2 regions of the Halanaerobium sehlinense genome follow, and region 1 is predicted to be linked to the other one. Evidence: riboswitches for the same ligand, from Rfam matches in the RefSeq annotation. Region 1 holds a riboswitch; the other holds the start of a gene.
What was found. Region 1 has a riboswitch for lysine ahead of ACZ446_RS08920 (Na+/H+ antiporter NhaC family protein). Riboswitches for the same ligand answer to the same signal wherever they lie in the genome.

Region 1 (8,323 bases):
TTCTAAAAGTTCCTGTCCTTATGACGGCATTACAGTCAGAGCAGAGATTAGGGAAGATTTCCAAAAATATTTTGAGGATAATTTACTGTTCTCTAATTTAGTTTCTGCAATGCGGGAAAAAAATAATAAAGAACTATGGCCGTCAAAGTTAGATGATCAGCTCCTAACTAAAAAAATGAAAAAATACTGGCAAAAAGGATAGTGTTACTAATGGAAGTGAAAAATATTAATGAGTCTTTAATTCAAAAACTTAATTACAGTACTGAAAAAATTAATAAAATATATCAAAACTCACCCCTGGTTTATATTTCCTGGGATGAAAGCGGAAAAATTACTGACTTAAATCAATATGCAGTTAAAATTTTAGGCTGGAAAAAGGAAGAAATAATTGATCAGCAGTTTATTTCAACCATGATTGCAGAAGCAGATCAGCAGCTCTGGTTAAAGTGGAAGCGAGGAGAAATAAACTCACTTCCTAAAAATTTTAGAAGCAGAGTTATTACAAAAAGTGGAAGAATAATTAACTGCAGCTGGAATAATATTGAAATTAAAAATGAAAAAGATGAAATAGAAACCATTTCTATAGCTAAAAAGTTAACCAATAATTTTGAAGATGAGATTGAAATTTTTAAGTTGATCAAAGCGATTAATGAAACTGATAACTGGGTAGTAATTACTGATGAGAGTGGTATTGTAGAGTATGTAAATACAACTGTTAAAGAAATAACTGGATACAGCCGGGAAGAAGTAATTGGAGAAAACCCATCTTTGTTTAAGTCTAATAAACACGACCAAAAATACTATAAAAATTTATGGGAAACGATTAAAGCCGGAAAAGTATTTAACGATGTTATTATCAATAAGAAGAAGAATGGTGATTATTTTTATTCTGAACAAACAATAACTCCAATTAGAAATTATGAAGATGAAATAATTAACTTCATTTCTGTTGGTAAAGATATTACACAAAATGAAAAACTAAGGGAACAAATAGAGTATATATCTAATTATGATATGATTTTTGGTCTCCCAAATAGAAGATTTATTGAAAATAAAATTAGTGATTTAATAGATCTTAATCTTGAGCAAAAAATTGCAGTTTTAGTGATTAAGTTTAATAAAATTAAACATTTAAATGATATTTATAATAAAGCAGAAAATAACAAGACTTTAATTAATTTAGTTGCAGCTCTAATAAATAAACAGATCAATGATAAAAAAAGATGTGTAAAAATTGATCAAAATAATAATTTAGCTTATTTAGGTGGAGATAACTTTGCTTTAATTATCGATGATATTGAAAGCAGCAATCAAATCTATAAGATAGTAAAGCAAATTTTGGAATTGTTTACCGACACAATTGAATTTAACCAGGAAACTTTAATGTTAAATGCACGAGTTGGAGTTTCGATTTATCCGGATGACTCTAAAAATGCTAAAAAACTGCTGTCGAATTCAGAAATAGCTCTGGTAAATATTGAAAAAAACGATTATGCTTTTTTTAATCATGAGATGGATCATGAAATAAAAGAATTTAATAAAATGGAAGCAAGATTAGATCATGCTCTAAAAAATGATGATTTTTTAATATATTATCAACCTTATTATCTGGGCAGTGATAAAAGCTTATTTGGGATGGAAGCACTGCTTAGATGGCAGGATCCACAGGAGGGAATGATCTATCCATCAGAGTTTATTCCAATTCTGGAAAGTTCTAAACTAATAAAAAAAGTTGGTTTAATTGTGGTTGCAAAGGTTGTTGAATCTATCAATGCATGGTTAAAAAAGGGATATGATCCTGTACCAGTATCAATTAATTTATCCGCTAAACAGCTGGAAGATAGTGAACATCTTAAAGATATTTATAAAATTATTGATGCAGCTGATATTGATCCTGCTTTGATAAATTTTGAAATTACCGAATCTATTGCAATGAGTGAGGTTGACTACAGTTTAAAAGTAATGAATGAGATGAAGGAAAATGGACATTCAATTGCGATTGATGATTTTGGAACGGGCTATTCTTCTTTTAGCTATTTGCAAAAATTCCCTATTGATTATTTAAAGATTGATATTTCTTTTATAAGAAACATGAACACAAACCAAGACAGCCAGAATATCGTGGAATCAATAGTTAATATTGCTCATCTGCTTAATTTAAAAACTATTGCAGAGGGTGTAGAAACAGAATCCCAGCTTAATAAACTTAACAAATTGGAGAATGACTATGTGCAGGGTTATTATTTTGCTAAGCCAATGTCAGCAGCTGAAATTGAAAAAAATTATAGCATTAAAAAAACCGCTGTTAATTAACAGCGGTTTTGTAATCTCTACTTACTAAACTAGTTCATCTGCTTTTTTACCAATCACACTTACTATAACATATAAAGCGATTAAACCTATTGGTAATGAATAAAGGGCTGAAATCCCAAAACCCGCTGGTAAGAAACCAAATAGGGCAGCAACTAAACCAACTGTTAAGGCATATGGCATCTGGGTAGTAACATGGTCCATATGATCTACAGCAGAAGCAGTAGAAGACATGATAGTTGTGTCTGAAATAGGTGAGCAGTGGTCACCCATAACACTTGCAGTTAAAACTGCTGCAATTGTAGGCAGCATTGGAATTCCAATTGAGTTAGCTAAAGGAATTGCCAGCGGCATTACTATTGCAACTGTACCCCAGGAACTTCCAATTGTAAAGGCAATAAAAGCAGAGAAAACAAAAATCATTACAGGTACAATTTCAGGTATTATATTACCTTCTAAAATAGAAACTAAAAAATTTGCAGTACCTAAGTCATCAGTAATACTTCCAATTGACCAGGCTAAAACAAGAATTAAACAGGCAATAAACATTGATTTTGCACCATCAATCCAACCATCAACAGTTTCACTAATTGTCAAAATACCTTTTGCAAAAGCAAGAATTCCAGCAATAAAACTACCACTAATTGCTGCCCATAAAAGAACAATACTGGCATCTGCATTTCCAAAAGCATCTCTGATTGAAGTTCCAGCTTCTAAACCGCCTCCATTATACCAGAGACCGATTAGGGTAACTAAAATAACACCAATAATAGGTAAAAATGAATTTGTAAAAGTAAAACTTTCACCTTCAGGCTGTTCGATTTCTTCCATTTCCTGTGAAACCATTGGTGTTGATCCAGGTCTTAAAGTTTCTCCTGTAGAGCGGGCTCTTTTTTCAGCTTTTAACATTGGGCCAAAGTCTTTGGCTGTAAAAATAATAATTAAAGCAAAACCAAGGGCAAAAATACTATAAAAGCGATAAGGTATTGTCTGCACAAAAGTTCCATAAGCACTCATTTCTAATCCTAAAGAGTCAAAGCCATCTCTAATAACACCAACTTCAAAAGCAATCCAGGTTGAAATTGGAACAATACTAGAAACTGCAGCAGCAGTTAAATCGACTATAAAAGCTAATTTTTCTCTTGAAATTTTCATTTTATCTGTAATTGGACGCATTGTATTTCCTACAATCAAGGTGTTTGCATAGTCATCAAAGAAGATAAGTACACCCATTACCCAGGCGGCAAACTGTGTTTTAACAACTGAATTTGCTCTTTCAGCAACGTATTCACCAATTGCAATAATTCCACCTGATTTGTTTATGATTCCAATCATTCCACCCATAGCTAATAAAAATAATATGATTCCAGCATTCCAGGAATCTGCAAGAGATGCTAAAATATAATTATCCAAAGTATGCATAAAAGCAAAAAGTGGATTATATGCATTTGTAATTAATGCACCTGCAAAAACTCCTAAAAATAATGATAATACAACCTGCTTACTCCACCAGGCTAAAATAATTGCCAGCAGTGGCGGCAGTAAAGAAATAATTCCATAACTTTCCATAATAGATCCTCCTTGTTTTTTGTTTTAATTAGCAATTAATTTTAAAGGCATAAAAAATACCCAGCGATATGCCGGGTTAATAGCAAAAATCGCCTCATTTTCTTGATTGTTACTTGAGATAGCACAACATAATAAATAAATTATTATGACAGTTCTGTATATCTTATACACAGACCCAGTAGATTTTTAGAACCATAAAAACCCACTTCGGCAGAAAAACCTTTCACTTTTAATTTATGATCCTGGTTCAGGATAAATATAAAAGTTAATAATTTTTTCCGCACCTCTACCTCATCAAAAAATGAGGTATTTTATGATTAGTTAAACTGCTAATCAAATCTCAGATATTCAATTTATAACGATTATAACTTAGCAAATAATCGATGTCAAGGAATCTACAAAAAAATTTTGCATTTAGAAGTATTTATCATATATAATAGTAGTGCTGGTTTTTGCAAATTTAACATTAAAAAATTATCTAAAGAGGAAGATAGATATGAAAAAGAAATATATAAATAAGTTTTATTCACGCTTAATTGGAATAATTTTAATATTATTTGTAATAAGTAATTTTGTTCCTGTTCCTTACCAGGTTATGGAACCCGGAATAGCAGCAGAATTATCACCAATGATAAAAGTTAAAGATGGTTATGATAATCAGGGAGAGTTTTTATTAACGGCAGTTAGCAGCAGAAGGGCAATGGCCTGGGATTATTTTTATCTAAGCCTTTTTTCACCTGATGATAAAGAGTTAACTTCAATTGCTGATCAGCTGCCTGAAGATATGGAAATGAGTGAATATATCAATTTAATGGCTGAACTTATGGAAGAGAGTAAGCTTCAGGCTCAAGCAGTTGCTTTTAGGCAGGCTGGCTATGAGGTTCAGGTATCCGGAGAAGGGGCAGAAGTAGTAGAAGTTATGAAAGAGGGCTCAGCATATAATAACCTCAAAAAAGACGATTTAATAACTGCTGTTGATGGTAAAAAGGTGGAAATGGCTGCAGATGCTGTTAATATAATAAAAAATAGAAATATTGGTGATACAGTTGAAATTAAAGTTATCAGAGATGAGAAAGAGTTGGTCTTCAATTTAGAAACTGTAGAATTGGAAGGTAATGAAGGCAACCCTTCAATTGGAGTTTTAATTAGTTCCAGAGGTTTAGAATATGATATACCAGGTGAAGTTAGCTTTGAGACAGATAATATAATCGGTCCTTCAGCTGGTAGTGTTTTTACAATGGAAATTTATAACCAGCTGATTCCAGAAGATATTACAGGCGGCCGCAAAATAGCCGGAACCGGAACAATAAGTTTAGATGGTGAAATAGGTAGAATTGATGGGGTTAAATATAAAATTATGGCAGCCAAAGAAGTTGGTGTCGATTTATTTATTGTGCCGGAAGATAACTATGATACTGCTGTTGAATATGCTGATGGTTTAGAATTATTAAAGGTGAAAACAATTTCTGATATTATTAATTATTTAGAAGAGGATCTTAAACTATAACCTTATCATATTTTGATTAACCGCTGGTAAAAATCTCTGCGTGCCTGACTGTGTTCCTGATTTTCATATAAAAGTGCATAAAGATCACCTGCTACTAGATCATAGCTTAATGAAAGCTCGAGAGGATCTGAAGCTCCCAGGTTGATTCTATTTATTTTTTCGGCAGGATTGATGATAACTTCAGTCCTTGCTTCAGCCTGCAGTTTAGAAAGCAGATATTCTTTACCTTTTTTTACACCCAGAACTCGTAGGTAATGTGGAGCATTATTCTCTGCTGCTGTAATTTTTGAAGCATCTAATGAAAAGTAAATTTGTAGAATTTTTCTTTTGATTTTGCTTTCTGTTAGATTTTTAGATTTTAAAGCTTCTAGAAATGACTCAGCGTTAGATTCTACTGCAGCTATATCGATAAAGCGGTTTTCCAAGCCATTACTGATACCTTTGTATTTTTTTAAATCTGAAGCCTGGAGACGTCTGATTTGATCTATAGTTTTTAATATTATTTGTTTTTTAGAATTATTTTTGACATATCTCCCTATTTCAACTTCATTTTTTAAGATAGCCCAGGCTGAATCTGGCATTAATTTTTTAACTGCTTTTAGAGCTTCTTTTTTTTCGCGATTATTAAATAAATTTCTAATTAAAGAGGCACTGGCATAATTTTTATTTATTTCTTGACTGTGATAATCAGTTCCAATTCTTTTGATAGTATATGCACTTATCTTAGATTTTAATTTAATTAATGATTTTAAATATTCTATTGCTAGGATATTATTTGGTGCTGCTAAAACTTCTTTTATTTTTTTTGCTTTAAATTCTGATAGATTATTATAGTCCTTATAATTGGTAAGTAATGCCCTGGCCCTGGCAGTTGGAAAATCCAAACCATTTTTTAAAAAAAATTGTAGTGAATTTTTGAAGGCAGTACTTTCTTTAGTTAAGGCTTCTGCGACAGCAGAGAGAAGATCAATTTCACCAGCTTCACTACCAAAAACGATTGAGTCAACAAGATTAGTTTTTTCCAGGCTTAAAATAGAGTAATGGGCAAAATATTCTGCGCTTCGGATATCATAAATAAAAGGCAACTCTAAAACTAGATCAGCACCACAGCTTAAAGCTTGTTTAGTTCTGGCCCATTTGTCGAGAATTGCTGCATCGCCACGCTGTGAAAAATTACCACTCATGATAACAATCAAATCATCATTTTGAGTAATCTCTCTACTTTTTTGAAGATGATATTGATGACCATTATGGAAAGGATTATATTCAACTATTAAGGCAGTTGCTTTCATTAGAAACACTCCAAATTATTAATTTAATATTTTAAATGTATTGTTTAAATTTAGACAAAAGTTTTACTTTTCGAACTTCTTTTAATAAAAAAGGGTTTGAAACTTTAATATAGTATTATATATATAATAGCAAATATATAAAAAAAGAACAAATAACTTATTTTTAAAACCACGGGGGAGGAAATTTAAATGGACGTATTAAAAGATTTCAAAGAAAAAGCTGCTTCTAATTTGCAGACAATTGTTTTTGCTGAAGGTGATGATGAAAGAATAATTAGAGCTGCAGCCGAGGTGGAATCAGAAAAATTTGCTAAAATAATAATTTTAGCTGAGCAGGATTCTATCCAAAAACAGGCTTCAGATTACGGAGTTGATTTAAGTGGGATTGAAATTATTGATCCCGAAAAATCTGATTACATAGCAGAATTTACAGATGAGTTTTATGAATTAAGAAAACATAAGGGAATTACAAAAGAAGAGGCTGAAAATATAGTAAAAGATCCTTTATACTTCGCTACCATGATGATTTATACCAATAAAGCAGATGGAATGGTTGCTGGAGCAGCCAATGCTACTGGAAATGTATTAAGACCTGCTTTTCAAATTGTTAAAACTGCTGAAGGTATTTCAACAGTTTCAAGTGCTATAATAATGGTTCTAAAGGATAAATCATTTGGTGAAGATGGAGTTTTAGTTGTATCAGATTGTGCAGTAAACCCAACTCCAAATTCAGAACAGCTGGCAGAAATCGCAATTACTACAGCAGATACAACAAAAAGACTGTTAGATTTTGAACCAAGAGTGGCTATGCTTTCGTTTTCAACAATGGGTAGTGCCAAACATGAGAATGTAGACAATGTTCGAAATGCAGTTAAAATTGCGCATGAAAATGCTCCCCACTTGAAAATTGATGGGGAAATGCAGGCTGATGCAGCACTGGTTGAAAGTGTTGGTGCCAGAAAAGCTCCTGGTAGTGAAATAGCAGGTAAAGCAAATGTATTAATTTTCCCAGACTTACAGTCAGGTAATATTGGCTATAAATTAGTTCAGAGACTGGCAGGTGCAGATGCAGTCGGACCAATTTTGCAGGGCCTTGCAGCACCGATTAACGATCTTTCTCGAGGTTGTTCTGTTGAAGATGTTATTAACTTAACTGCAATTACAGCAGTTCAAGCTCAAAATGAATAATTAAGTAATATTATAAACTCTAGGAGGAAAAGAATGAAAATACTTGTAATTAATAGCGGCAGTTCATCTCTAAAGTATCAATTATTCAATATGGAAACGGAAAGTGTGTTGGCAAAAGGACTTATTCAGAGAATTGGAATTGCTGATTCATATTTAGAATATGAAAATGGTAGTGGAGATGAAATTGTAATTGAAAAAGATATTCCTAACCATAAAGTAGGAATCGAATTGTTAATTGAAACCCTTTTATCAGAAGATCACGGAGTTTTAGAAAACATGGACGAAGTTGAAGCAATTGGACACCGAATTGTTCATGGTGGAGAAGCTTTTGCAGAATCAACAATCATTGATGAAGAAACAATAAAAAAATTGGAGGCTGTTTCTGACTTAGCACCTCTGCATAACCCACCTAATATTATGGGAGTTAAGGTTTGCAAAGAATTGATGCCTGACAAAC
Region 2 (8,323 bases), 390 kb from region 1:
GAACTTTAAATAGACTTGTAGAACCAACAGCTGGGAAAATTGAAATTGATGGTACAAATATTATGGATTTAAATAAAGATGAGCTTAGAAAATTTAGAAAAGAAAAGTTTGGAATGGTTTTTCAAAACTTTGCTCTTTTCCCTTACAGAACAGTTTTAGAAAATGCTGAATTTGGACTGGAGATTCAGGGGATGGACAAAGATAAAAGAAGAGAAAAGGCCATGACAGCTTTAAAACAGGTTGGGCTGGAAGGATATGAAGATCAAAAACCTGATCAGCTTAGTGGTGGTATGCAGCAGCGAGTTGGTTTGGCACGTGCTTTAGCTGTTGATACAGATATCTTACTGATGGATGAACCATTTAGTGCTTTAGATCCACTAATCAAAAAAGATATGCAGGATAAACTCCTTGACCTTTATGAACATATAGATAAAACGATTGTTTTTATAACTCATGACCTGGATGAAGCACTCAAATTAGGTGACAGAATTGCAATTATGAAAGATGGTGAAATTGTTCAGGTTGGTAATCACGAAGAAATTTTGACAAATGCTGAAAATGATTATGTAGCAGAATTTGTACAGGATGTTAATCGATCACGTGTTTTAACAGCCGAAGATATTATGGATAATCCAAAAGCTGTCCTATATAAACAGGATGGCCTGAGAACTGCACTGCATAAAATGCGCCACAATGAACTGGGCAGTATTTTTGTGCTGGGAGAAAATAGGAAGTATAGAGGCATTGTTACAATTGAAGATGTAGTTGAATCACTAAATAATGATCAGGAAAGTTTAGAAGAAATCATTAAAGAAGTTCCTTTAGCAGAACCAGAAGAAAGTGTTAATGATCTTTTCTCTAAGATTGCAGATATTGATACACCTTTACCAGTTTTAGATGAAGATCAAAAGTTAAAAGGTGTAATTGTAAAAACTAATGTAGTAGCTAATTTAGCTTCAGAAAAAGTTTAAAAATAATCAATATAATATTTAAAACAAGTAAAAGGATTTAGTAAATTAATTAATAATATCTCTGGAGGGATATAAATGAATAACAAAAAATTAATTTCAACTTTATTAATTGTTTTATTAGGATTTGGACTATTTGCAGCAGTACCACAGGCTGCAGCTCAGGATGATACAGTTGATTTTGGTTATGTACAGTGGCCTGGAGTTACAATTAAAACTCATGTAGCAGCTAAAGTTGCTGAATACTTAGGTTATGAAACTAAAATGACAGCAGCCTCACAGGCAATAATCTTTAAAAGTTTAGAAACTGAAGATCTGGATGTCTTTTTAGGGAACTGGCTGCCGACTATGAAAATGCATTTTAATGAATATGAGGAAAAGGGAATAGTTCATAATGTAAGAGTTAATCTAGAAGATGTTGTTTATCAGACTGCAGTACCAGAATATGTATATGAAGCAGGAGTTAAATCTCTGGCTGATTTACAGGAACATGCTGAAAAGTTCAATAGTACAATTTATGGAATTGAGCCCGGTAATGATGGTAATATAATTATCCAAGATGCCATTGATAATAACACATATAACTTAGGTGACTGGACACTACAGGCTAGTTCTACTGCTGGAATGCTTTCTTCTGTTCAGAGAGCAGTTAACAATGAAGAATGGATTGCATTTAATGGCTGGAAACCCCATTATATGAACGTATTATTTGATCTAAAATATCTTTCTGATCCAGAAGGCATCTGGGGAGAAAACGATAGTGTTTACACTGTAGCCAGAAATGGTTATCAGGATGAAAATCCTAATTTCTACAAATTCTTAGAACAATTTAAAGTAACTGCTCCGATCCAGAATAAATGGATTGATGAATATCAAAATAAAGAACGTGATCCAGAAGTAGTTGCAGAAGAATGGATTGCAAATAATTTAGATGTTGTTAATCAGTGGGTATTTGGAGTAAAAACAACAGATGGTAGAATGGGTAGAAAAGCAATAGCTGAAATTGTAAGTAAATAGTAATATTTAAATGAAAAATAATTAATAATAAATACTAAATAAGATAAGATACTGGTGGCTTTAAACTTTGATGCCACCAGTAAAAATTTAATAAGGATGGTGATTATTATTAACAATATTCTTGAATTACTAACAACAAAAATTCCTCTGGGGAATTGGATAGAAAATTTAGTTGATTTTTTAATAAATAATTTTAGTGGACCTTTAAATGCTTTTTCTTCTTTAATAGAATCGATTGTGGGAGGAGTAGAAACAGTTCTCTCATTTCCACATCCACTTGTTTTTATTGCAATATTTGCTTTAATTGCCTGGAAGTTGAAGGGGAAAAAGATGGCAGCTTTTGTTGCACTGGGTTTGGCTCTAGTTTTAAATATTGAAATGTGGGATCCCTTAATTATAACACTGTCATCAATTATAACTTCTGTTTTGATAGCACTTGTAATTGGAATTCCAGTTGGTATTATCAAAGCACATAATAAAGCTGTAGATTTAATAACTCGTCCTATTTTGGACTTTATGCAGACAATTCCACCCTTTGTTTATTTGATCCCTGCATTAATGTTCTTTGGTTTAGGTAATGTCTCTGGAGTAATTGCAACTGTAGTTTTTGCAATTGCACCTCCAATAAGGTTAACTTATTTGGGAATCAAACAGGTAGATGAAGAGTTAGAGGAAGCAGGACATGCCTTTGGTGCTAACTGGTGGCAGATTTTATTCAAAATTGAACTACCAGGAGCTATGCCTTCAATCATGATGGGAATTAATCAGTGTATTATGCTCTCACTATCAATGGTTGTAATTGCAGCTATGATTGGTGCAGGTGGACTCGGTAAACCAGTACTTCGTTCCTTAAACACGGTTGATATCGGCTTAGGATTTGAAGCCGGTCTGGGTGTAGTAATTATAGCAATGGTGCTTGATAGAATGTTTGGTAGAGATTCTTAAAGTAAATATAGAAAAGAAAAGCCCCGCCAGGATTATTTAAAATCTAAGCGGGGTTTATTATTATGAATATAATTTTTAATAGGATAAATAAGTTTGAAATCTAAATTAAACTACACCCTGATCAAGCATTGCATTGGCAACTTTTAAGAAACCAGCAATATTAGCGCCAGCCACTAAATCACCTTCCATGCCATATTCTGCAGCAACTTTACTTGCATCTTTGTAAATGCCGACCATGATTTTTTGGAGCTCCTGATCAACCTTATCAAATGTCCATTCATCAAACATTGCATTTTGAGTCATTTCGATTGCAGATGTTGCAACTCCACCAGCATTAGCAGCTTTGCCAGGAATATAAAATACTTCCTTATCTTTAACAATTTTAATTGCCTCTGGAGTTAGCGGCATATTAGCACCTTCACCAATAGCAATTACTCCATTATCAACTAATGTCTGGACATCTTCTGCATCCATTTCATTCTGGGTTGCACAGGGAAGAGCAATGTCACATTCAATAGACCAGATATCTGTACAGTTATCACAGTATTCTGCTTCAGGATATTCGTCTAAATATTCTTTAATTCTACCCCGTCTTTCTTCCTTGATTTCTTTTACTAACTCTAAATCAATTCCGTTTTCATCATATAAATAACCGGAAGAATCACTCATTGCAACAACTTTTGCTCCCAACTGGGTAACTTTTTCATTAGCATAAATTGCTACATTACCAGAACCTGAGATAACAACCTTTTTATCATTTAAAGATACCTTATGATCTTTCAGCATTTCTTCTAGTATGTAAACCAGACCATAGCCTGTTGCCTCAGTCCGAACCAGACTTCCACCCCAGTCAAGACCTTTACCTGTTAAAACACCAGCTTCATATCTATTTTTGATTCTCTTGTACTGACCAAAAAGATAACCAATTTCTCTACCACCAACACCGATATCTCCTGCAGGTACATCAGTTTTATCACCAATATGACGTGACAATTCTGTCATGAAACTCTGGCAGAAGCGCATAACTTCCTGATCAGATTTACCCTTAGGATCAAAATCACTACCACCTTTACCTCCACCAATAGGACGTCCGGTTAGTGCATTTTTAAAGATTTGTTCAAAACCTAAAAATTTAACAATCCCTGCATAAACTGAAGGATGGAATCTTAATCCACCTTTATAGGGACCTAAAGCTGAGTTATATTCTATTCTGAAACCACGATTAACATGTGTTTTACCCTGATCATCTACCCAGGGAACGCGAAAAATAATCTGTCTTTCTGGTTCAACAATTCTTTCTAAAATACCATTTTCCTCAAACTCTGGATGTTTTTCAAATACCGGATCTAAAGATTCTAAAACTTCTTCTACAGCCTGATGAAATTCTGCTTCACCAGGATTTCTTTCAACTACCTGTTCCATAACCTTTTCAGTATAACTATTCAAACTTCTCACTCCTCAATAAATATTTTCGATTGAACTATACAAATTAATATTAATATATATTTCTTTTAAAATCAATTATAAAAGCTATTTTTTCCATTGTATACAAGGATAATTGCATATAATGCCATTTAATCCAGACACCTATTTTGATAATTTAGCTTAAAAAAGCCGCTTAATTCTTGACAAGCTTTCTACTATTATATATACTTAAACAAAGTTCAAATAGAATAAATTTTAATAGGAAAATGCCTCATCAATCAGATGGGGTAGAGGCGCGAATTTAGATCAGTATTTTTCAATTAGGCTTAAACCGCTTTTGTTAAAAAAAGGCTAATTCGCCGAAGTATTCAGTCAGGGTTTAATGACTGTCTGCTGGGTCTGTATAAAATATGTGCAGAACTGTCATTAACAGCTTTATCCAGGCTGTTGATGTTGAGCTATCTCGAATGATGGAAGAGGTGATTTCTCTGATTAAGTATTTAACTCAGCGATTTCGCTGAGTTTTTGTTATATACCTATATATTTTTCTTTTATCACTAAATTATGATAGAATAAATGTAGTAAAAAAATATAAAAATGGAGTAGATTTATGAAAAAAATAACTATTGCCGAGAATAAAATTAGAGAGACAGTTGAAGAATTTGGAACCCCTTTTCATATCTATGATGAACAGGTTATTGTAGATCGCTTAAATACTTTAATTTCTTCCTTTGATTGGATTGATTTTAAAGAATATTTTGCTATTAAAGCTAATCCAAATCCTCATATTTTAAAGATTATGAAGGAAAATAGCTGTGGAGTTGATGCAGCAACTGTGACTGAAATTAAACTGGCTGAGGAAGTTGGTTTTAGTGGTGAGGATATTATGTTTACTTCTAACCTAACAACATTAGAAGCCTATCAATATGCAGTTGATAGAGGAGCCATCATTAATATTGATTATGCTCCTGATATTTATGAGCTTTTTGAAAATGGAATTATTCCGGAAAATATCTGCTTTAGATTAAATCCTGGTTCAATTGAAAATGAAATCATGGGTGATTCAAAGGAATCAAAATTTGGCTCAACAGCTGAACAGATCAGAGATGCAGTAGCTTTTTTAAAAGAAAATAAGATTAGCTCAATCGGTCTGCACACTATGGTTGTCTCTAACGAAAATGATCCTCAAATTTTTGGAGAATATACTGAAATGCTCTTTGAATTTGCCAGAAAAATAATTTCAGACTATGGTGTAGAAATTGATTTTATTAATATTGGGGGAGGCATTGGAATTCCCTATGAAAAAGAGCAAATTGTCGATGTTCAGGCAATTGCCCGAGAAGTTAAATCATCATATGATAAGATTCTTAAAGAAAACGGACTTGAGCCCAAGATTTTTATGGAATCCGGACGTTATATTACCGGTGAGTCTGGCTATTTGGTCACAAAAGTTATTAAGGAAAAAGAAACATATAAAAAATATCTGGGGGTAGATGCTTCAATGTCAGATCTAATGAGACCTGCAATGTATAGAAGTTACCACCACTTAACAAATATTGATGCAGAGGCGCGGGGAGAAAGCGAATTCGAAATTTATGATGTAATTGGCTCACTCTGTGAAAACAACGATAAATTTGCTATTGACCGCAAACTACCTAAAAGTAAATTGGGAGATTTATTAGTTATTCACGATACAGGTGCTCATGGTCACGCGATGGGCTTTAATTATAATGGAATGCTGAGAAATGGAGAATTTTTATATACTGTTGATGGGGAAGTAAAACAGATTAGAAGAGATGAGAGTTTTGAAGATTATACAACTACTATTATAGGGGGCTATTAATATGTTTAAAGGTGTAGGTACAGCATTGATCACTCCATTTAAGGATAATGGAGAGGTTGATTATGATTTATTTGAAAAGCTTTTAGATTATCAATTAGAAAACGAGGTTGATGCACTTGTTGTACTGGGGACTACAGGTGAATCTCCTACAGTTCATTTAGGAGAAAGAGAAAAATTAACAAAAATGGCAGTTGCCAAAGCTGATGGTGAAGTTCCAGTAATTGTTGGAACAGGAACCAATGATACTGTGAAAGTTATTGAGATGAATAAACTGGCTGAAGAAAATGGTGCTGATGGAGCTTTAATTGTAACTCCATATTATAATAAAACTAGTCAGGCAGGTTTGGTTGACCACTTTACCCATATTGCAAGAGAAACTGAGCTGCCGATCATTGCTTATAATGTTCCGTCCAGAACCGGAGTTAATATCGAGCCGGAAACTTTTAAGAAAATGGCTGAAATGGAAAACAACATTGTTGCTATCAAAGAAGCAAGTGGAGACATGAGTCAGATTTTAAATGTAATAGAAATTGCTGGTGATGAAAAAACTATTCTTTCCGGAAACGATGATCAGACATTACCCTTAATGATGTCTGGAGGTCAGGGAGTTATTTCAGTATTTTCTAATTTAATGCCGGGAGTGATGAAAAAAATTACTTCTCACATTTTGGCTGAAGAATATCAGGCAGCCAGAGACTTACACTATAAATATCTTAAATTAATGCGGTTAATTTTTATTGATGTAAATCCAATTCCAATTAAATTTGCAATGCAGCAGATCGGTTTGTCAAACAATAACTTAAGACGTCCTTTAATTAATCTGAGTCAGAAAGATCAGGAGCTAATTTTAAATGAAATGAAGGAGCTTGATATTGTATGAAATATGGAATCATAGGCTATTCCGGCCGGATGGGTCAGGCCATAGAAGACTTGTTTTCTGATGCCGGTCACGAGCTGGTCTATCAAAAGGATGAAAATGGTGAAAAGGAAATAGAAAAACCGGAAGTGATTATTGACTTTTCTTTAAAAGAGGCTTTTGCTGATACCATCCGAGTAATTGAGGAAAAAAAGGTGCCTTTAGTAATTGGAACTACAGGTTTAGATGAAGACGATTTTGCTGAATTAGATAGGTTGGCAGCAGAGGTACCGGTGATTCAGAGTTTTAATTTTTCAATTGGTATCAATATTCTGTCTGAATTGCTCAAAAAGGTTAATCAGTATGTTGACCAGGACTGGGATATCGAAATTTCTGAAACTCACCACCGTTTTAAAAAAGACAAACCTTCTGGAACAGCAATTATGCTGGGAGATTTAATCGATAGAGATAATTTAGAAATGCACTCTAAAAGGCTTGGATCAGAATTTGGAGAGCACGAAGTTGATTTTGCCAGCACAGGTGAAGTGCTTACTTTGAAACACAGAGCCTACTCTAGGGAGGCTTTTACACAGGGAGTGCTTTTGAGTGCTGAAAAAATTCTAGAACTGGATGCTGGATTTTACAGCTTTTCTGAAATTTTAAAATAAGAATTAAAATTTAACTCCAAATCTCATTCAAGATATACTAAGATTCATTAAAGTTAATAAATAAGATTTCCTTCCCGATCAGCACCTCCTGTACTGCGGGTCAGCTGAAAACATCGTGTTCTCAGAGCTTATTTATTAACATAATTCATCAAGTTTTTCTTAAAAAAGAGATAATTCATTTCATTTTAATTCTTATTTTTGACGGCTACTTGTATTTTTAATTAAAATTCTTATTTTAACTAATAAATCAAAAATATATTTAATATATTATAACTGGAGGCAAAAAAATGAATTCTTACGATTTAATTGATTATATTTCTAATTCGACTAAGAAAACACCTGTTAAGTTCTATCTTAAAGGTGAGGATTTAAAAGATGTTTTAAGTACTTACGAATATTATGGAGATGACAGCTCTGGAGTTGTTTTCTGTGAGCTGAAAGAGGCAGAAGCTTTAAAGGAAGAGCTGGGAGACAAATTAATTCAGTCCAGAATTGAAATGGATAGATTGAATTCTGCTATTCCACTAGCTGATTACAGCCAGTACAACTGCCGCATTGAGCCTGGTGTACATATCAGAGATCAGGTTGAAATCGGTGATGG

Region 2: it holds a riboswitch for lysine, as region 1 does, so the genes downstream of both, ACZ446_RS06815 (diaminopimelate decarboxylase family protein) here and ACZ446_RS08920 (Na+/H+ antiporter NhaC family protein) in region 1, are expected to answer to the same signal.

What each region holds. Positions count from the first base shown of each region.
Region 1 is NZ_AP042442.1:1,811,413-1,819,735, reverse strand. Features, by position in the region: gene ACZ446_RS08930 (tRNA lysidine(34) synthetase) at 1-202, shown strand, start outside; gene ACZ446_RS08925 (EAL domain-containing protein) at 211-2,313, shown strand; gene ACZ446_RS08920 (Na+/H+ antiporter NhaC family protein) at 2,338-3,879, opposite strand; lysine riboswitch at 3,991-4,176, opposite strand; gene ACZ446_RS08915 (YlbL family protein) at 4,376-5,386, shown strand; gene ACZ446_RS08910 (tRNA(Met) cytidine acetate ligase) at 5,392-6,678, opposite strand; gene pta (phosphate acetyltransferase) at 6,868-7,866, shown strand; gene ACZ446_RS08900 (acetate/propionate family kinase) at 7,900-8,323, shown strand, end outside.
Region 2 is NZ_AP042442.1:1,421,250-1,429,572, forward strand. Features, by position in the region: gene ACZ446_RS06795 (quaternary amine ABC transporter ATP-binding protein) at 1-971, shown strand, start outside; gene ACZ446_RS06800 (ABC transporter substrate-binding protein) at 1,047-1,985, shown strand; gene ACZ446_RS06805 (ABC transporter permease) at 2,082-2,930, shown strand; gene gdhA (NADP-specific glutamate dehydrogenase) at 3,036-4,352, opposite strand; lysine riboswitch at 4,636-4,824, shown strand; gene ACZ446_RS06815 (diaminopimelate decarboxylase family protein) at 4,966-6,198, shown strand; gene dapA (4-hydroxy-tetrahydrodipicolinate synthase) at 6,200-7,078, shown strand; gene ACZ446_RS06825 (4-hydroxy-tetrahydrodipicolinate reductase) at 7,075-7,722, shown strand; gene dapD (2,3,4,5-tetrahydropyridine-2,6-dicarboxylate N-acetyltransferase) at 8,010-8,323, shown strand, end outside.